4 regions of the Paenibacillus uliginis N3/975 genome follow, and region 3 is predicted to be linked to each of the others. Evidence: riboswitches for the same ligand, from Rfam matches in the RefSeq annotation. Region 3 holds a riboswitch; each other region holds the start of a gene.
What was found. Region 3 has a riboswitch for thiamine pyrophosphate ahead of B9N86_RS04080 (ECF transporter S component). Riboswitches for the same ligand answer to the same signal wherever they lie in the genome.
Positions count from the first base shown of each region.

Region 1: another riboswitch for thiamine pyrophosphate. It lies ahead of B9N86_RS09265 (YkoF family thiamine/hydroxymethylpyrimidine-binding protein); the one in region 3 lies ahead of B9N86_RS04080 (ECF transporter S component).
Region 2: another riboswitch for thiamine pyrophosphate. It lies ahead of tenA (thiaminase II); the one in region 3 lies ahead of B9N86_RS04080 (ECF transporter S component).
Region 4: another riboswitch for thiamine pyrophosphate. It lies ahead of B9N86_RS26625 (ABC transporter substrate-binding protein); the one in region 3 lies ahead of B9N86_RS04080 (ECF transporter S component).

Region 1 is NZ_LT840184.1:1,959,451-1,964,759, forward strand. It holds gene B9N86_RS09250 (class I SAM-dependent methyltransferase) at 1-722, opposite strand, end outside; gene B9N86_RS09255 (nucleotidyltransferase domain-containing protein) at 880-1,578, shown strand; gene B9N86_RS09260 (YjcZ family sporulation protein) at 1,678-1,776, shown strand; gene B9N86_RS09265 (YkoF family thiamine/hydroxymethylpyrimidine-binding protein) at 1,859-2,458, opposite strand; TPP riboswitch at 2,534-2,634, opposite strand; gene B9N86_RS09270 (nitroreductase family protein) at 2,800-3,405, opposite strand; gene B9N86_RS09275 (ABC transporter permease) at 3,888-4,841, shown strand; gene B9N86_RS09280 (iron chelate uptake ABC transporter family permease subunit) at 4,831-5,309, shown strand, end outside.
Region 2 is NZ_LT840184.1:5,136,746-5,142,054, reverse strand. It holds gene B9N86_RS24085 (hypothetical protein) at 1-78, shown strand, start outside; gene B9N86_RS24080 (MFS transporter) at 482-1,660, shown strand; TPP riboswitch at 1,786-1,889, shown strand; gene tenA (thiaminase II) at 2,034-2,705, shown strand; gene thiM (hydroxyethylthiazole kinase) at 2,761-3,603, shown strand; gene thiD (bifunctional hydroxymethylpyrimidine kinase/phosphomethylpyrimidine kinase) at 3,600-4,508, shown strand; gene thiE (thiamine phosphate synthase) at 4,505-5,179, shown strand.
Region 3 is NZ_LT840184.1:875,888-881,196, reverse strand. It holds gene B9N86_RS04095 (S-layer homology domain-containing protein) at 1-87, opposite strand, end outside; gene B9N86_RS04090 (energy-coupling factor transporter transmembrane component T family protein) at 415-1,221, opposite strand; gene B9N86_RS04085 (ABC transporter ATP-binding protein) at 1,218-2,936, opposite strand; gene B9N86_RS04080 (ECF transporter S component) at 2,977-3,606, opposite strand; TPP riboswitch at 3,693-3,807, opposite strand; gene asd (archaetidylserine decarboxylase) at 3,975-4,778, shown strand; gene B9N86_RS04070 (SDR family oxidoreductase) at 4,782-5,309, opposite strand, start outside.
Region 4 is NZ_LT840184.1:5,701,196-5,706,504, reverse strand. It holds gene B9N86_RS26635 (ABC transporter permease) at 1-317, opposite strand, end outside; gene B9N86_RS26630 (MTH1187 family thiamine-binding protein) at 314-607, opposite strand; gene B9N86_RS26625 (ABC transporter substrate-binding protein) at 653-1,684, opposite strand; TPP riboswitch at 1,788-1,898, opposite strand; gene B9N86_RS26620 (VOC family protein) at 1,987-2,370, opposite strand; gene B9N86_RS26615 (GGDEF domain-containing protein) at 2,631-4,148, shown strand; gene B9N86_RS26610 (EAL domain-containing protein) at 4,233-5,279, shown strand.

The sequences.
Region 1 (5,309 bases), 1.1 Mb from region 3:
CACTTTACAGCTTTGAACAAGGCGGAAGCCAAAAAATCCGTATTGTCCAATATCATCCGGTCATGTTGAAATAATGTTTCCCATAGGGACAGATCAAACAGTGCGCCTTCATCCCGGCGTTCAAGCGTATCCAGGTGTCTGGTTTGTTCCTGTTTCATTTGATCTGTAAAGTGGTTGTATTCCAAAGCTTCCTCAAAGGAAAATCCACTCTCCATGAGATGACTGCGCCATTCTTCACGATTCATGAGACGAGGGATGCCAAAAAATTGTTCTAGTTCTTTCTGCTTTTCAGACGGCATCGGTTTGTCCATCAGCAATTCACGGTCGTACAGCGTGCCTCCCTTGGTTAATACCCGGCAGTACTCGGATAACGATTCGGTTGCATTGGTGAATACCGTGACTGACTCTGCAATCACGTAATTAAACTGCTCATCCTCAAATGGTAAAGAGCACACATCAGCCTGAAGGAAGTTAATATCCAGACCCATGGCTTCAGCACGCATTCGGGCTTTATTCAGCATGTTCTCATGCAGATCAACAGCGGTAACGCTATATCCTTGCTCGGTCAGGTGACATGCAGTTCTACCGGTCCCACAGCCTACTTCTAAAATACGGCTGCCTTGAGGAATTGGTTCTTTCCGAAACAACCTTAGGGTCGCTTCAAATCCTCCCGGATGAGCGCTTCCCATTCCTAATTTGGATAGCATGTTGATATAGTTCATGCTCTTGAGTCCCCCAATTCTTCCTTTATTCGGTGTAAAGTGTATTCGTCTATTTACCATATGTTTAAGGTACCTTTGGGGTTTTAGCTGAATTTAATAATTTGAGCCCGTTTTTCTCGGCTGAGGAGATATTTATCAAACAATGGGGGAACGTATCGTGAAAACTGAGCCGTTTGAGGCAGCCAAACAACTGATATCTCGGGACTATCCGAATTGCTTGATAGCTGTATTAGGAGGAAGTGCAGGCAGAGGAGAGCACAACGAGCAATCTGATCTCGATATTGTGCTTATAGATGACAGTGTGGAAGACTTCAATCGAAAAACGATTGAATCATTCGGCTGGGTCGTGGAACTGTTCTTCCTGACAACGTCAGGATACCGGGAGCAGTTTGATGCGGGTGTAATGGCCGGAAATCCAACTCTGCAGCGGATACTTGCAGAAGGGAGAGTAATTCATTCCCGCCCGGAAGGGGAGAAGATTCGGGAAGAAGCCCAAAACGATCTGGATTATGGCCCGTTGCCCTATACTTCCTTTGATATAGATGTAGCGCGTTATGCTGTAACCGAATTTATGATGGATTTAAAAGGCTCAGACAAACGTGTAGAAATGTGGTTTATCGCTCAAAAACTGACCACGCTGCTTTGCGAGTTTATTCTTAGAGCAAATCAACATTGGACAGGTGAAGGAAAGACATTATACCGTTTGGTGTCGGCATTTAATTCCAGCATCGCAGCGGATTTGGAGGATGCGCTCGAAAGGCTGTATCTTTACGATGATCGGGAAGCGTTAATCGAATTGGTGCCAAGACTACTGGAGCCTTATGGAGGACCTCATTTAATCGGGTATGAAGAATAAACACAGGTAAGGGGCTCTTGCCGTTACTGAATCGCTCCCATCTCAATACACTAATATTGTGATTAGATCACACGAAACTTAAACTCAGGAGGGATCAACATGGGTGATGTTTGCGGTGGAGGATATTTCGGTAGTACAGTAGGCGTGGTTTTGGTTCTTTTCATTCTGCTGGTTATCATCCTTGCTGCATGGGTATAAGCAACTAAGCAGAACAAAAGAAACAAGGCTCGGCCTGCAATCAGGCCGAGCTCATCTTTGTTTTGTGTGATAGTATCATGTGCTAGATTTCTTTTGGTGAAGGGCTATTGGCCGATACTACAGCTGTCATAACCAGATGGCTTCGGTCAGTTTGAATTGCATGCATAAAGGCATCTTCGAGCGTGTCGAACACCCTTGATACTGTGCCGTCCAGTCGGCTGGCATAGTGGATGCCTTGTGTTAAAGTCCCTTTTGATTTTGCTCGCTCAACCTCTTGGTATATGATGTCCATATAATTTTCTGTGCCGAGTGGATAGAGCGAGAAATGACAGGCAGTTTCAATATTAGCGGAACCCGCAAGGCTTTCGTTCATACGTGTATCATCTTCAGACATATACACATCACCTTTGCTGTCGCCTGGACATCCAATGGAGAATGTTCCATTAAATACGGTATGTACGCCAGTGGCCGCTGAATGCGCGAATATCGCACGGGTTACGTCAAATACATGTTCAGCTCTGCCTCTAATGCAAGTACATAAATCATCGGTATACATCCATACTTTGTCCGTGTTTACGGACGCCAATGCTTCTGTAATGACCTGAACGAACCTGTCTGTCATCGGAAATACAGAGAAACGGCAGCCTACGATCCTGCTGGTCCCGCATGCTGGATTACTCATACATAATAACCTCCTAATAAGATATAAAAAGACTGCACCCTGTGAAGGAGTGCAGTTTTATGCTTATAGCAAAATAAACATAAAGCTCCACTTCCCCACGCTAGTATGACCTAGATCGGGTAGTAAGGGTTGACGAACAATTCGTCTCTCAGCACGAGGCACCCCTAGTTCAGCTTGAAAATGAGTCAGTAAGTTGAGTGAAGCGAACTTCAATGAATTGAAGATAAAATCGTTATAGCGATATTGTACTCGCCGTGACCAGGATATATCAATATGTATAAGATACTATAAATAATGAAAGAAAGCACCGACTATAATCGGTGCTTTCTTGACTAAGTTACTTATTTAAACAGCTTTACGCGATCTTCAAGAGGTTGGAATTCTTTCTCGCTAGGCTCGGCTGTAGGTTTGCCGAAAGGCATTTGAGCTATAAGCTTCCAGCTTTCAGGCAGGTTCCATTCGTTTCTTACTTTCTCATCAATCAGTGGGTTATAGTGCTGCAAGGAAGCACCAAGACCTTCTGCTTCAAGTGCTGTCCATACTACGAACTGAAGCATTCCTGAAGACTGCTGAGACCAGATTGGGAAGTTATCCGCATAAAGAGCAAAGTTTTCTTGCAGGTGTGAAATAACGCTACTGTCTTCAAAGAAGAGAACAGTGCCGTAACCACCACGGAAAGCAGCCATTTTTTGAGCGGTAGGTGCAAACTGCTCCTCACTTCCGCCTACAACTTCTTTAAGAATACCTTCTGTCATGTTCCACAGCTTATCGTGTTGTTCTCCTAAAAGTACAACCACACGGGCACTTTGGGAGTTAAAAGAAGACGGAGTATGTTTTACAGCTTCATTTACGATTTCCTGGATACGCTCATCCGAAATAACGGAATCTTTGCTGATTGCATAGTGGGAGCGGCGATTCTTAAGGGCAGTGCTGAAATCTGTTGACATAAAATAAAATCCTCCTAAAATTATCATTTTTGCATTTCCACCTGATATAAGCATTTCCTTGATATACCTGTGATTATGCATCTTGGTTTCTAAATACTCGGATCAATCATATAGAGTTCTCACAACGTTCATTAACTTACGTTTTGTAAGAAATGATTGATACGTAAGTATCTTAGTATAATACAGAATGTTTTGTCAAGATTTTATTAATCACTTTTTTTGAAGTTCAAACAAATAATTGAACCAAGCGATTTAAACAAGTGATCTTATCATGAAAAAAATTTAACATTATGAACAAATGATGAACAAATGTGCAAATAATTTAAAATATAATTGAGTTTGATTCTCAATTATACTTGTCGGGTTGAGAATGTGATGATATAATTCACTTTAGATCGCAAATGATAATCAATCTCATTGAGAGTGATGTCGACATCCAGCCGGATCATACCGGAACTGCATCCCGCATAGAAGGAAGAGCTATGAATAAAAGATACTTGATCGCAGCAGTAGTGGTGTTATCCATTATTTCCTTATTCATAGGAGTAAAGGACATTTCACCGCTTGACCTGTTCCGAATGACGGAACAACAACAGCATATTATGCTAGTCAGTCGTATACCGAGGCTTGTCAGTCTAATTCTGGCGGGAGTCAGTATGAGTATTTGCGGCTTGATCATGCAGCAGCTCAGCAGGAACAAATTCGTATCTCCAACAACGGCAGGGACTATGGATTCCGCAAGGCTGGGTATTCTGGTAGCGATGCTGGTGTTCTCAACCACGGGTCCTCTGATCAAAATGCTGGTTGCATTCCTGTTTGCATTTGCAGGTACGATGATCTTTATGAAGATCCTCGACAAGATCAAATTCAAGGATGCCGTATTTATCCCGTTGGTTGGATTGATGTTCGGGAATATTATTAGCTCGATCGCTACATTTTTCGCCTATAAATATGATCTTATTCAGAACATGTCTGCTTGGCTGCAGGGTGACTTCTCCATGATCATTAAGGGGCAGTACGAGCTGATGTACATAAGTGTTCCTCTGGTCATTCTGGCTTACTTGTTCGCTAATAAGTTTACAGTGGCGGGCATGGGAGAGGAGTTCGCAACAAATCTGGGACTTCGTTACCGGAGAGTTGTGAACATCGGTTTGATCATTGTGGCTCTGGTGACAGCTTCAGTAGTTCTGACTGTAGGTATGATACCTTTCCTGGGGTTGATTGTACCAAACATCGTGAGTCTTTACTTGGGGGATCATTTGAAAAAAAGCCTTTCGCATACCGCACTGCTCGGGGCCGCATTTGTTCTCTTCTGCGACATCATCGGCCGAATTATCATTTATCCCTATGAAATTCCGATCAGCTTAACCGTGGGTGTAATCGGAAGCGGTATATTCATTTACTTATTGATGAGGAGAAAGGCATATGACATATAAAGCCAAAACCGGTCTGCTGGCCGCGGTGGCACTCATCCTGATAGGCCTCTTCTTGTTCATTGATATTGGAGGTAACTGGGATTACGCGCTGCCGAGAAGAATCAAGAAGGTGTTGGCGATTGTTCTAACAGGCGGCTCAATTGCGCTGTCTACCACGGTGTTTCAAACGGTCACTAATAATCGAATATTGACGCCAAGCGTCATGGGACTGGACTCTTTATACGTCTTAATACAGACATTTGTTATATTCGCTTTCGGTTCTTTTAAGCTGTATGAGTTGGGTAACATAAACTTTCTGATCAATGTTGGCGGCATGATTCTTTTTTCGGGAGTCTTGTACAAAATTTTGTTCCGAAGGGAAGGAAATAATATATATTTTCTTCTATTAATCGGGATGATCTTCGGATCGTTATTCTCAAGCTTATCTTCCTTTATGGAAGTGTTGATCGATCCGAATGAATTCCAGTT
Region 2 (5,309 bases), 2.2 Mb from region 3:
AATGTCACATATAAATTCGATAGTGCTAAGAATGAATTCGTTGTTAATCAAATTGAAGTTAAACCTATTGAAAAATAAGAAAAGGCTGACCAATATAAATTGGCCAGCCTTTTCTTGTTGGCGATGCCTCCTGATCGTGGTGTTGCTGAGCTTGTACTAACAATTCGGCCATCATAAAATCACTTCTTTACGGCGTCAGAGAAAATCTGTTGTCCTTCATTCGTCTCTTTTTGTCATAGTCCCATTTTTACAACCGCTTCAGAAAAATAAGAACATAAGCTCCCGTATTTACCACTGAGAACATTATGGTCAATGAATTAAGATTCATATTTTGCTTATACACACAAACATAATTAACAAGCATTTACATTTTTTGCTTTTTTGATTAGGATTAATTAATAAACTTACGGGCGTCCTGGATCGGGAAGTGTATCGAGCTTCTGCAGGAGGATGGTAGCAGAAAAAATAGAGAGGTGTTGTCATGGATTATAAGAAATTAAAGATTCCTATTATTATGATTTCTTTACCAATCATTTTTCTTGACGTTTTATTGCCTGTGTATACAAAAGAGCTGGGATTTACTACGTTTCAACTCACTATCTTAATTTCTGTGTTCTCAATGTTTCAATTGATCATGAGACTTATTCTTGGTAAGGTCTCAGATAAATACAGTCGGCGCTCCATATTTATAAGTTCTTTATTGTGTTTTTTCATAGCGTACTTTGTCTATGCCGTTGCGACTGAATTATCGATTCTGCTCCTCGCCAGAGTGATACATGGTGTAGCAGGTATTTTGCTTACAATATCCCTGTACGGAATGATCACAGATACAAAAAGTGGTTTTGCACAAAAATTAGGAAGCTTTAGCAGTAACCGAAATTTCGGCGGTCTTATTGGCGTTGGATTATGTTTTTTTATTCTAAACAGATATGAGCTGCTGAACGGATGGACAGTATTATTTACGGCTTGTGGAGCAGTTGCCGCATTGGCATTTGTTTACTCTTTGGTCATATCCAGAGCATCTGAGCAGCAACGTATGACTTATATACCTAAACTTGTTTTATCTCCAGAAAAGCGAAAAATCTGGTTTGTTAATGTGCTTTTCTGTTTGTTATCCAGTATGATTTTTGCTCTATTAATACCCTATCTACAAGCTGGATTTGATGCAGACATTAAAGAAATTGCCATTACTTTTTTGTTGCCAATGCTTGTCTCATCTTTTTCAGGTTCCTTTTTGGGCAAACTTGGAGATCGTATAGGTTATCGTAAGGCTACTACTTTATCAGTAGTTATATCCTTCATAACCATTTCGACAATTGTATTTTCTTCTAGTCTAAGCATTTTTGCTTTACTTTGGACAATTTTTATCATTTCCTGTTCAACGTTTAATCTTTCTCTCGATGCCATGTTTTTTAAGAGGATTCCAGAAGAACATATTGGGGATGCCTTTGGCAAATATTCCATTGGCTCAAATCTTGGGATGATCATAGGACCTGCATTGGGTGGCTTTGTGTTTGATACATATGGCCCTACTGTTCCTTATATTATATTTGCAGTAAGTATGGCTCTGCTGGTTCCATTCCTGTTGACTATGCTTCCGAAAGACGAACCGTACCATCCAGTGGTTACGATAGAGAACCGGACTCATTCCCATAAATGAGCTTAAAGCGAATTGTACATATTTTTGAAAAAGATAAAGCAGCTTCGATAGTCCGTATTCATTTTTCTAATAACGATGTTTGACAGATCTAGTAAACCTTTGTACAGTATTACTCAATAGAATAGGAAGTCCACTAGGGGAGCCGTTAGCGGCTGAGACAAGAGGATATCTTGGACCCTTTGAACCTGATCTAGTTCATACTAGCGTAGGAAAGTGGAGTCGGTTATAAGGTCTTAAATGCGATGTGTTCGTTCACACTCATAGGCATATAGATGAAGCCGCTCCAGCTTTCGGGGCGGCTTTTTTTTGCGTTGTTCCGAGGGTGCTGTCTTACGGGACTTCCTGCTCTTCAATTATTTGGAGGTGGGGAAAAGTGAGTTTTACGCAAGAGCTCCGTCAGAAGGCGGACGGCATTTTTCAGGCCATTTATGAGCATCCCTTTGTGAGAGGTATTGCAGACGGGAATTTGTCCAAGGAACAGTTAATTCACTATATCAAACAGGACTATGAGTATTTGAATGCCTATATGCGGATTTACGGGATCGCGATCTCTAAATGTAGAACACGGGATGAGATTGCAGATTTTAATGAACAGATTTCTTTTATACTCCACAGCGAAGTTCACCCGCATCAAAATTTCTGTGCTGTTGCAGGAGTAACTTATGAAGAAATGCAGGGGTACCCGCTCGCTCCATCCGCACATCATTATATCCATCACATGCTGACGGTTGCACACGAAGGTAGCCTTGGTGAGATCATGGCCGTGCTGCTGCCTTGTCCTTGGACGTACTTAGAGATCGGCCGGAAGCTGCTGGATGAGGTTCAGCCGGATGAGAGCCATCCGTTCTATGAGTGGATATATTTTTACGGGAATCGGGCCGAAGATGCAGCAGCCAATTTCCGCAGTCGTGTGGATACGTGGGCGCAAGAAGCAACGGCTGCCGAGCGTGAGCGCATGGCTGAACATTTCATGCTCAGCTGCCAGCTGGAGTATATGTTCTGGGACATGGCTTACCGGCAGGAAGAGTGGCCATTGCAGGTGTAGGCTGCGGACTTGTGATATTTTTGCGATTCTATAATGATAAGAGAGGCTGATCAATATGAGTATGCTGGATCAAGAGCTTTCTGCTCTCCTTGAAAAGGTGCGAACAAACAAACCGCTCGTACATAACATGACGAATGTGGTGGTGACCAATTTTACGGCGAATGGTCTTTATGCGTTGGGCGCATCGCCTGTGATGGCTTATTCTCCTGATGAAGTCGCTGACATGGCGAAGATCGCAGGTGCGCTGGTGCTGAACATTGGAACATTGTCCCGTGAATTGGTGGACGCCATGATCATCGCCGGGCAATCGGCGAATGCCCATGGCGTCCCGGTTCTACTGGACCCGGTGGGCGCGGGAGCCACAACGTTTCGGACGGAGTCGGCTCTGCGAATCCTTAGCGAGGTCAAGATTTCACTCGTGCGGGGCAATGCGGCTGAAATCGCCCATCTTGTGGGAGAGGAACGGGAGATCAAAGGCGTGGATGCTGGAGACAGCGCAGGCGGTGGGAATGTGGACCTGGCGATACGGGCCGTACGAGAGCTGAATACGATCGTCGCGATTACCGGACAAAAGGATGTCATTACGGATGGAGCGTTAGTCCGGATCATAAGCGGTGGAGACGTGTTGCTCACCAAGGTGACCGGAGCAGGCTGTCTGCTGACCTCGGTGCTGGGTGCTTTTGCTGCAGTTGAACCGGACCTGATGCTGGCAGGTACTACAGGCCTCGCCTTTTATGGTGCGGCTGCCTCACGGGCAGCGGAACGTACGTCTGATCTCGGACCCGGAAGCTTCCAGGTTGCGTTTCTGGATGAGCTCGCCAAGCTGCACCCGGGCTCATTGGAGGGACGCTCCGTTATTCGGGAATTGAGTGCAGCCGCTGCAGGTGATAGACGATGACGAGCACTCGCGTTCCCAGAGCGTTGACGATTGCTGGCTCGGACAGCGGCGGCGGAGCCGGAATTCAGGCGGACCTCAAGACGTTTCAGGAGCTTGGTGTATATGGCATGTCGGCTATTACTGCGATAACGGTACAGAATACACTGGGTGTCCATGGGGTATATCCACTACCTCCGGAAGCGTCGGCAGAGCAGATCGAAGTTGTAGGGTCAGACCTTGGGGTAGATGCTTTGAAGACTGGCATGTTGTTTAGTGCAGATATTATCCGCATCGTGGCAGAACAGATCCGGAAATTTGGTTGGGAAAAGGTTGTTGTCGATCCGGTGATGATCGCCAAAGGTGGCGCCGAGCTGCTGCGGACAGAAGCGGTGCAGGCACTCAAGGAGGATTTGTTGCCCTTGGCGCTCGTCGTTACTCCTAATATCCCGGAAGCCGAAGTGTTATCCGGGATGAGCATCCGATCCATGGGGGACCGCCGGGAAGCCGCAAGGCGTATCCGCGATCTAGGGCCGAAGATCGTTGTGATCAAGGGCGGGCATGATGAGGGCGAGGATGGGCAGGTCGGCTGGAGTAGTGACACCCGTGAAAATTTTGAGTACAACGAAAATAGCGAGGATGGGGCGAACTGCGGAAGCGGGCAGGTTGTTGACCTGGTCTATGATGGCACGGTCTTTACAGAATTGACCGGCGAACGGGTGCACACTGTACATACACATGGTACGGGATGTACGTTCTCCGCCGCGATTACCGCAGGATTAGCCAAAGGGATGTCTCCGCTAGTAGCTATCGCGAATGCAAGAGCATTTATTCAGGCGGCTATTGAGGATGGACTGTATCTTGGTGCTGGTTACGGACCGACAAACCATTGGGCCTACGGCTGCCGTCGTCAGGAGGTGCTTCGATGAAGGAGAGAATTTCTCCCGTCAGGATGCGCGAATATCTTCGGATGTATCTGGTCATGGGCAATGTGAACTGCCGGACAGAGCCGGAGATGGTGCTGGCAGAGGCCTTAGCCGGTGGCATCACGTTGTTCCAGTTCCGCGAGAAGGGGACGGACGCGTTGTCCGGTGAGCAGATGTTCACACTCGCCCGCCAGCTGCAGGACATGTGCCGCCGCGCTAGCGTGCCATTCATCGTGAACGACGATGTCGAGCTGGCGCTGGAACTGAACGCCGACGGCGTACATATCGGCCAAGACGATGAATCCGCCGAATCCGTCCGCGAACGGATCGGGAACCGAATTCTCGGCGTTTCCGCCCACACGGTGGAAGAAGCCCGTCGGGCGATTCTTCACGGCGCGGATTATCTCGGCGTCGGGCCGATCTACCCGACCGTCTCCAAGGACGATGCGAAGGCAGCACAAGGCACCGCCATTTTGCGTGAGATGCGAGGAGCTGGAATTGAGTTGCCTATCGTTGGGATAGGCGGCATTACTGCCGACCGTGCGGAGGAAGTGATCCGCGCAGGCGCGAATGGTGTCGCGGTGATTTCGGCGGTAACGCAGGCGGAGCGGGTTAGGAGTGCAGTGGAGGGGATAGCGGCCACAGTGAACCAGGCAGTAGTGAGGTTAGGGTGATGACTTTGAATTTTTGAGATTCTCGCTTTATTCGAGCTAAAGAATACAGCATGGAATCATAAATTGGAAACATAAAAAGAGCCTTTTCCACTGATAAGTGGAAAAGGCTCTTTTCATAGTGTTTCAGCAG
Region 3 (5,309 bases):
TGAAACCTCTTCAGTACCCATAAATGGAAATACAGCACTTATTGCGATTAAACCGGCAAGCACACTCTTAAAGTACATTTTCATCATGACCCACTCTCCTTAATATATTTTTAATGCGTTTTCAAAACAGCGATCGTAAGAATAATCCGCATTCGTAGTGATGCTCAGACTTGAAAGTTTTGGTTCATCTTGTCTAGTATTTAAACCTATAGTAAAATCGCTACTATATTATCATAAATTATATTAATTTGGTATTATATTCCTATCACTCCTTCTAGTAAAATAGGCACATTTCCCACGGTTTACGCAGAACTTCACGAAAAAAAGCGGAGCCCACCGAGATCTCGGCAAGCTCCGCTTTATACGGTAGCAGGAAAGTATTCACATGCAGTTTAGCACTATCTATTTCCAAAATCAATTAAATCGCACATCTGCGATCCCGAACCAAGGATACCGAAGGGCAATGGCATAGGCCCCACAAGCAGCTCCTGCCAGCAGAAAAACGATGAGCACATCATACACGGTGAACCGGGACACATAATAGTAGGTTCTATGTTTACCGGCCTCCCCGTTAAACTTCTTGGCCTCCATGGCAGCCGCCACCCGGTGGGCCCTTCGGATGCTCTGGGCAAGTAGCGGAACAGCGTACATACCGGCTCTGTGCACCACGCCCCTAACTCCTCGAATCGGCCGCAATCCACGAATCTGAAGTGCCTGACGGCGGGCCAAATATTCCTCCCACACCATCGGCAGCAGCCGAATGGAAGCCATGAAGCTGTAAGCATATTTGGGAGCAAGTTTCAGCTTCTGCATCAATCCGTAAAACAGATCTACTGAGGATGTTGTTGTGACGAATAGAAGACCCTCAGCCGCAAACGTGATTCCTTTAAACCCAAGATGCAGCCCCCGATAGAAGCTTTCTTCCGACACACGGAACAATCCCCATTCCCACCATATATTCTCGCCCCGACCAAACAGCATCATCGAGGAAGATGAAGATAGAAACGCGATCGCAAACGGAAGGAAGAACAGAAGCATTTTCCAAGGCTTTATGCCACTTAAGACCAACAGACACACGGTAAAAATAACAGCTTGATACATAACAAAATCAATATCATGCGTCAACACGGTCATTAAGAATAGTCCCATCAGCACCCCAAGCTTAACAACAGGATTCGCACGATGCAGCCAAGTCAGCCGATTCGGCTTCCAGAAATTCATCGACTCACCCCCGATAGCATCAAGCTCCGTTCCCCCGAACTCTCATCAGCAGCTCTGTTTTCACCTATGGGACTGGCCGTCAATCTGGAAGAAGCCTGCTGCGAAATAATCTTCCCCTCCTGGACTTCCCATATATGAGTTGCCGCATTTTGGGCAATTTGCATCTCATGGGTTACCATCAGAATAGCTGTACCTGCCTGGCGCAATTCTTCACACATCTCCAATATGGAGAACGTATTCCGCGCATCCTGTCCAAACGTTGGCTCATCCAGCAGCAGCATCTCTGGTTCTCGTGCCATTGCGGTTGCTACGCTTAACCTTCTCTTTTGACCAGTCGACAGCTGATATGGATGACGCTGCTCCAGCCGGCTAAGCCCGAATCGCTTCAGGGATTCACGCGCAGCCATTTCTGCCTCTTCCAGCGGTATTCCGTCCACAAGCAGAGAATAGGCCACTTCATCCAGGACTCGTTCTGTGACGAATTGAAGCTCTGGATTTTGGAATACAAAGCCGATTCGTCCCAGCATTCCTTGCCGGAGTTTTCGTTCCTTTCTCTTTTTCCCTGGCGGGACAATATCTCCACCAAGACGGTATTCCCCTTCCGCCCTAAGCAGTCCCATCAGACCGAGCAGCAGCGAGCTTTTACCTGCTCCATTCGGCCCGATGACGGCTGCGAATTCGCCCGGATAAACCGTTGCTTTATCAACTGCCACAACCGGCTGCCCTTTACGGAGCACCGTGAAATCACTCAGTTCAAGTACCGGGTCTTGATTCACGCCCCCTGAGTGAAGTTCTTCCTGCTCACCACCATGCCATCGATTAATTCGGCTAATATTGCTGCTACCCGAATTTGTGGATAACTCTGTTACATGGGCAGCGCTGACACCACACACACCCTCTGCGTCTAAATCTTCACATAGCTCCTCTGTCCTTACCGTTACCGAAGTTAACGGTCGGAAGGTTTCCGTCCCGGCCGGAGATCCGGCATAGTCATCCCATACGCCCGGATACCAGATCCCGTATTCCGTTAGCTCTTTCTTAAATACGGTAAACACGACCTCGGGACTTCCCTGGCCCAGAATCACGCCATCCGGGCCAAATAGCACCACCCGGTCTACATAAGCTGCCATTTCTTCAATCCGGTGTTCTACAATAATGAGCGTCCGTCCATCTGAAACGGACTTCACAGCTTCCCAAATCTGTTCCCGGCCTTCCGGATCCAGCAACGCTGAAGGCTCATCCAGAAACAGCACCTCCGGTTGAAGGAGCAGCGCCGATGCGAGAGCAAGGCGTTGTTTCATCCCCTGAGAGAGATGGCTGATCGGAATATGTAAATTTTCTAAGCGCAAGCCAACGGAACTTAATACTTCTTGCATCCGGCCAGTCATCTCTTCCTGTGGCACAGAAAGATTTTCGAGCACAAAGGCCAGTTCTTCATCTACATACGGCATGCAAAACTGGGTGTCCGGATCTTGAAACACATACGCCCAAGAAGACGGAATCCGTTGATCCGAGCATTTCATCGGCACCTCTATCGCATGGGGTATCATCCCGCTGAGTACCTGAAGCAATGTGGATTTACCGCATCCGCTCGGTCCGAGCAGAAGCACCTTTTCCCCTTTTTGGGCAGCAAAAGACAGATCTTTAAACACCAGCCGATCTTCACCCGCAAATTTCAGCCGCAATCCTTCCACATACAGCGAGAATGGTACCATTCCTTCGCCGGCACTCGCTGAATGCTGATCACCTGGGTTCTCACACATGGCGCGGATCATCTAGAGCTTCATAATCTTTGGCTGAAGCAGGTCGAAGCAGTGAGGTTACACCTGTCCGCTCCAATGCTTTGGCCAAAGCGAACATCAGAAGTCCTGCAATCAACGCACCGCTTGCAACACGCATGCTGTACTTGGCAACAAACATCCACCACACATAATTGTCTGTATAAGCCAAATAGAAATCCATCACCATCGAACCGATTGCAGACGCTGCACCAGCCAGAGCAACAGTCCAGGCAGCATGTTTCCGGTAACGGAAGGCGGCAAATACCAGTTCCGCTCCCAGACCCTGTATGATACCGTACAGAAGCAGATTCAATCCCCAGCCGCTTCCGAACAGCACTTCAACATGCGCTGCTGCAAGCTCTGCAATTAATGCTACCCCTGGCTTTCGAATCAACAGAAAAGCAAGCGGAGCTGCTGCAAACCACATGCCGTACAACATCTCATCCGCCTCAAAAAATAACGGCTTAAACAAGCTGTATACCGAACCCCAGAAATGGTATACCACACCTAGAACAAGCGAGACCAGAACCGTAACAAGAATATCACTAAGCCGCAGTCCCCTTCTAACATTTCCATTCTTTTTTGCTTCAACACCAGATTGCATCACAGCTTCTCCTCTCTTACCCCAAATTGAATTAACAAACACGACAAAAAACCGTCTGGAAAATATGCGCAGACGGAAAATAGGCCCTATCAGGGTCGGATATTCTCTACGCTGGCATTACCCAGTTCAGATTAACGGTCAGCAGCGGGATCAACATCTGCAGTCTCAGCCTGATTCACTCAAGCCCCCGTATTCCATATTCGGTTTTAAGCTGACTTTAAAATACACCAGTCCTTCCTGAATTTGCAAGCCCCTTTTTTTCAAAATCCCCTTTTTATTGATTTAGCCCTTATTCTATGTCAATATAATGCAGAGTGCGCATATATCCAAAAACGCTATTTGTTAATGCAAGCACAAAGGAGAATTACATGGCTAAACAATTACTGAGGCTAATGACAGAACTGTCCTCCCGAAAGTGGGTATCCCGCATCATGGGTAGCTTTTCCCACAGCAGATGGAGCCGTTATCTCATACCAACGTTTATTCGAATATACAAAATTCCCGCCCATGAGGCTGAAAAAGAAATACATGAATACCGTTCGCTGAATGAGTTTTTTTCCCGCCGTCTAAAAATGGGCATGCGCGCAATCGATGAAACAGCGGGCGCCATGACCAGTCCTGTTGACGCCCTTATCACAGGCATGGGCCCCGTCAAAGCGGGAACCATTTTGAACGTAAAGGGCCAGGATTATACCGTCGACGAACTGCTGAACCATTCTCCACGGATGGGGAACTATCTTAATGGCTATGTATTCGTGCTTTACTTGAGTCCTACCGACTACCACCGGATTCATTCCCCGGTAACCGGTAAGAAAGCGGAAAGCGAACATCTCCGGGGCAAGGTGTATCCGGTGAACGATTTTGCGCTCACCAATATCCGAAATGTACTCAGCCGCAACGAAAGACTCATTACATATATCAGGCATGAACACGGCGAAGTGGCCGTTGTTAAGGTTGGCGCTATGAATGTCAGCAGTATTCGTTATACCGACGAGAAGACGAATGAATGGAGCAACGGCGATGACCTTGCCTACTTTGAATTCGGCTCTACCGTCGTCCTGCTGACGGAGAACGGAACCTTCACGCCTCGCGGTGATCTAAAGCTTGGCGACAAAGTCAAGATGGGAGAACTGCTCGGCCTGCTCCACGAACCGTCTGCCAAGAGCTCCTGAATTTCAGCGCTTCCTGCTTAGCGTCTTCAACACGATGCGCTGGAACATCCGGTAAGGCAGCAGCAGCTTGGCTGTAACGGTCATACGGGTGCCCTTCGGCAGCCGATATCTGAATCGGGGAGATTTCATCCGTGCGATTTCCCCTACCAGATGGGCCACCTCTCGTGGGTCGCCGCTGCTTTTGGCGGTTGCTTTTGAGAAATTCAGCACATCATCCAGCATAGCCCTATAGGGAGATCCCTCTTGTGCGCTAATATCACTAAACCCTTTACTCCATATGGCTGTACCATACGCACCGGGTTCGATCAGCACCACATCGATTCCTAACGGCTGAAGCTCCAGTGAGAGGCATTCACCAAATCCTTCTACAGCGAACTTTGAGGAGGCATATGGTCCGTAACCCGGAAATCCGACTACTCCGCTAATACTACTCATAAAAATGATTCTGCCTTTTCCTGTTCTGCGTATGAGCGGGAGGGCGGCTTGTGTCACAGATACGGTTCCGAAGAAATTCACATCCATCTGTTTCCT
Region 4 (5,309 bases), 1.6 Mb from region 3:
GCAATTGTCGGCACATTTTGGCTTACGACGAGAAGCGGGTACAGTGCGGTTTTCATCCAAGGGACCAGATGGAGAAGCAGCGCGATGACCAGACCGACAGCCGTTCCGATGGCGAAGCCAACTAGTGTCAGCTGCAGGGTGGCAAGTGTATGTCCGAGCAGATCTTCGGCTCCAGCAGCGGCTTCCCTGACGATGTCCGAAGGCGGTGGTAGGATCCAGTCTTCCACATGGAACAAGGAGACAGCCAACTGCCACACTGTTAAAAAGAAGAGGACCGCCACAAAGGGCGGCCATAGACGATTCCACCAAATCCTCATGGACGATATTTCTCAGTCAGCCGGTCCATGCTGATTCCTTCAGGATTTTGCGCGATTTTCACTTGGGATATGACGCTCGGGCAGCCCGCCTGGAAAAGTGCCTCGTGCATATCATTCACAATCTTCAGCAGCTCTGGCAGTTCTCCTTCCAGTGTCGTTTCCAGCGCGTTCACCTGATATTTGACACCTGATTCCTGAATGACTTTGATAGCTACGTCTACATAAGGTATGCTGTCCCGACCGTCGGGCGTCTTGGGAATCACTTGAATGCTGAGCAGTGTACTTGCCATGGTCCATTCCATCCTTTCGTTATATCGGATCTATTGTTCTGCGATTTATGGGCTATCCGGTAAAAAATCATTCGTGAACGCGCTGCCTGCCTCGAGTGGCTTATCCAGCAGTTTACGTTCAAACATCCAATCAGCATAACCCTTCCATACGCTTTCTTTCTGTTCTCCCCAGCGAGGAGCATCGTCTTGATAGAGCGGGCTAAGCCATTTCTGGCTAGCCAGCACCAGATCTTTGTCCAGCTCGGGTACTGCCTTGGAGAGGAGAGCAGCTGCTTCTTCCGGCTGTTTAATGGCGTAGTCATAGCCTTTAGCTGTAGCGCGCATGAACGCTTTGACCAGTTCCGGATCTTCATTGATCATTTTCTCGCTCGTTACCAGTACAGGGGTATAATAGTCCAGCGCTTCTGAATAGTCTTTCACATAAATCATGTCCAGTTTCTCTTCACGCAGCTCGGCTTCAATACCTGTCCAAGCGTAAAAGATCCAGGCAAAATCAATATCGCGCTTCACGGCAGTGAAATAATCCGCATCTCCCATATTAATCATTTTTACCTTGCTTACGTCGGCGTTATCCTTCTCCATGATCGATTTCATCACAGCCTCTTCTACAGGGGAACCCCAACCGCCGTAAGATTTGCCTTCAAAATCGGCTGCTTTTTTAATATTCCGGTCAACCGGAGCGGCAAACCCGGACGTATTATGCTGGATCACAGCTGCGATCGAAACGAGTGGCACGCCTTGAGTTCTCGCGAGAGTGACACTTTCCTGGTAGCTGACACCGAAGTCAGCCTTGCCTGAGGCGACCAGAGCATCACTGCCGCCAGCACCCGGCTGTACAATCTTGACGTTGAGCCCTTCCTCCTCGTAATATCCAAGATCTTTTGCAGCGTAAAGCCCTGTATGGTTCGTGTTTGCCGACCAGTCCAGCATAACCTGAACGTCCCGCAGCTCAGCAGCAGGTTTGTTCGAATCACTGGCCCCTTCGTTGTTCGGCTTTTCTTTGTTTCCGCATCCGGCAACGACAAGCAGCACCGCGCAGATTATCACCAAGGACATCCATCTTTTATTCCGTACCATGTTCTCTCTCCTTCTGAACACTTACTTCTACTTACCTAATCACAAAAAAAGCGTCCCGATATTCGGGACGCATACGAGCGCAAAGGTTGATAGCGGTATAAAGAGACCACTAAATACACATTCCTACGCTGGCATTACCCAGATCAGGTATAAGGGTCAGTATGTTAAGGTATACAATCTCAGCCGGCCAATTCCAGCACCCCGGTTCTTATGAAGTTGTTCACATAATTTATGATTAACTACGTGTATTATAGTCCGGCGTTCAACATCTGTCCAGTAAGGACTGGAAGCTATGGATATCCTCAGCGCTGGAAAAATTCAATGTTCTCCCCTTCGGGCCCATGAATAAAGAAGTAACGGTGTCCGTTCGGCAGAGTAACGATTTCTTCATCTAAATGCGGTACATTCAGAGACTTTACCCGGGCGTATTCTTCTTCAATGTTATCTGTACTCACCGCAAAGTGATGGACAGTCCCCTCTGCGGGAAGGGAGTCACTGTATCCTTGAATAAGCTCGACTTCGGTCTCGTCCTCACCGTGAAAGCCGAGGAATGCCAGCTCTATGACTCCGTTCGTATGTGTCAGTCGTCCTTTCAGCTCAAGTCCGACAACCTCCGTATAAAATGCAAGCGTCTTATCCAGGTCCCGCACCACAATACCCACATGATCCAGTCGTCTTCGTGTCATTTTCCAAGCACTCCTTATATATGAAAGTTTAAGAAATTAAAAGAATCATAGCATTTAATTCCTAGTTGTCAAGTAGGGATAGACGAATTTTATAAGGGAGAAGATCTTCCACAGGTAGGTTCAAATCTTACACTTTTGCGTTCTATTCTTTACTTCTTGGTGGGTAAAAAGTATCATTACAATAGATAAATGCCATAATTCTTTAGGCCTACTACATACATCATGTCTACACAAGCTAACCTTTTACAGGGGGAACGCTTATGAACTGGAATATAGCACGAATGGCACCGCTGAGGCTGGCGGTTATATATTTGTTTGTTCAATTTATGGTTGTGCTTTGGGTTCCGGAAGCCGAGGCTGTTCAGAGGGTCCTGACAGTTATCGCGCCGCTCGCCGCTTCAGGATACCTCGCTTTAGCTGCCTTGCGGCATATGGGATCGCTGCGGATTTTTTGGCTGTTGGTCATGCTGGGACTGATCTGCGAAGGATTAGCCCAGTTCGTATGGGCATATCCGATATGGACCAAGGGAGAATATCTGGCTGAACTGAGCACCGCGGATTGGCTCTGGACCATGGAGATGGTGTTGTTTACCACAGGGCTAGTCTATTTGTTCGGATACGAACAAGGACTGCTTAGAGGTCTGCGGTTTATGTTTGATATCGTTATTATATTTATCGTCTTTATTACGGTAAGTTGGGAATATCTCTTGAAGCCTCAACTGCAGGGTTACCTCCTAGAAGGAGAAGGGACCTCGCTCTGGGTAAACCTGATGTATCCAGTGTGCGGCATTATACTGATATTTTTCACACTTGTCTTGTATGCTAATGCCAAGCAAGTTCAGGCAATGGTTGCAGTGTATCTTTGTTTTGGTGGCTTGGCTTTTGTAATCGGGAACCTATTTTATTTAGTTACTGTCGATTTGGTGGGGGCTGTTCCGAACCCTTATTTGGACCTGCTCTGGACAACGGCTGTGTTCCTTATCGGAATGGCGGGCGTACGTTCGGTTTCTGGAATGCGGGAAAAGGACATCGTGAAGGACAAGCAGCCTGCATTTGGGACGTTTTTGGTAAAGTATCTGCTGCCGTACGGTGTTCTCGGGTGGCTTTTTTATTTGATCACGGAGCGATTCGAGGGATGGAGCGGACTGTTTACAGGCTTGTCGCTTAGCGTATTGTTTATTCTGGTTCGTCAGGTGCTCATCCAATTGGAAAATGACCGGCTGATGGAGCGTCTGCACGTCAGCTTGAAGCAAAGTGAGTATCTCGCCCATCATGACGATCTCACAGGCTTGTACAACCGTCGTTATTTCAATGCCCGTCTGATGGAGGGCATTGAGGATGCTGACCAAAAGGGGAGTAGGCTGGGTCTGCTGTATATGGACCTGAACCAGTTTAAATCCGTGAATGACAGCTACGGTCACCGGACCGGTGATCTGCTTATCCAAATGGTAGCACGAAGACTGTGTTCCTTGGACAGTGAACGAATGATTGTTTCCCGTCTGGGCGGGGACGAATTTACCGTTATGGTCTATCCTGCCGTGGACGATAGAGAACTGGCGGAACTAGCTGACCAGATTAGCGCGCACTTGAGTAAGCCCTATGAGCTGGAGGGAGTCGAGATCCAGACGGGGGCTAGCATTGGACTCGCGGTATATCCTGATCATGCCGCGAATGATCAGGAGTTGATCGGACGAGCTGATTCTGCGATGTATGCAGCTAAGGAGAATGGGAGAAACTGGCAATTTTATGCCCAATCTTCACCTACAGTTTCATCATAAAAATGTTAAAAATTGCAAAGATTTTGTAAGCTATATGCCGATAAGAAGTATAGATAGTGAGTGAGCTTGCCGAGGAGGACAATCATGTTTTGCAATAACTGCAGCACCATTGAACCGATTGAGGACCAGGGAACCATTCATATACGTCCGGTATTTGCCGAGCTGATTTTGATGTTCCGTGAGAACGGCTGTGCTGTGGAAGAGACACCGGAAAGCTGTGCCGTCCATTACAGTGATCGTGAGGAAATGCTCTTCTTAATGCAGCTTATGCAAGATCTTCCCCCGTTCATCCGGCAGCAATTGAACTTTTGCGTGACTGGAGGAGCTGTACCGGATGTTCAGCATAAGTGGATACCACTACGTGAATTTGAGGAACGCATGAAGCATTTTGATGTTGTTAACATGATTTTGGAAAAGCAGTTTACGAGTTTTATGCAGCCGATTGTGGACGGTTCTGAACAGATTGTAGCTTATGAGTTTTTGTTGCGTTCAAGCGAGAACGGCGTGCCGTTTCAGCCCTACGAGCTGTTTGAAACTGCGCGCAAGACAGGGCTGCATTCGTTCTTAGATCGTGCAGCCAGAATATCGGCAATTGAGACGAGTGCTCTTTGGCTACCGAAGGGTGTTAAGCGCTTTGTGAACTTTTTGCCCTCTTCCATATATAATCCGGAATTTTGTCTCACTCATACCTTTGATACGATTGAACGGCTGTCGCTTGAACCGACGGATTTTGTCTTTGAGGTGGTTGAGACAGAGCGTATGGATGATGTGAAACATCTTCAATCTATATTTGAGGTGTACCGACGAAATGGGATCTCCGTAGCGATGGATGATGTTGGAGCCGGCTATTCCACGCTCGAACAGATGATCAGGCTGAAGCCGGATTATGTGAAGATCGACCGGAGTCTAATTGACCATTGTGATGTGAACCCGGCACAGCAAAAACAGCTGTTGACCATTACGGACATCGCCCATGATTTTGGTGCGAAGGTGCTGGCTGAAGGCATTGAACGACGAGAAGAATTTGAATTTTGCTGCGGAATCGGCATGGAGCTGGCCCAGGGTTATTTGTTCGGAAAGCCGGACAGCCGCCCGCCGCGTGACTATGAACGCAGTTTGATATGCTCGTAAGACGTGAGGCACGTATATTCTACAAAAATA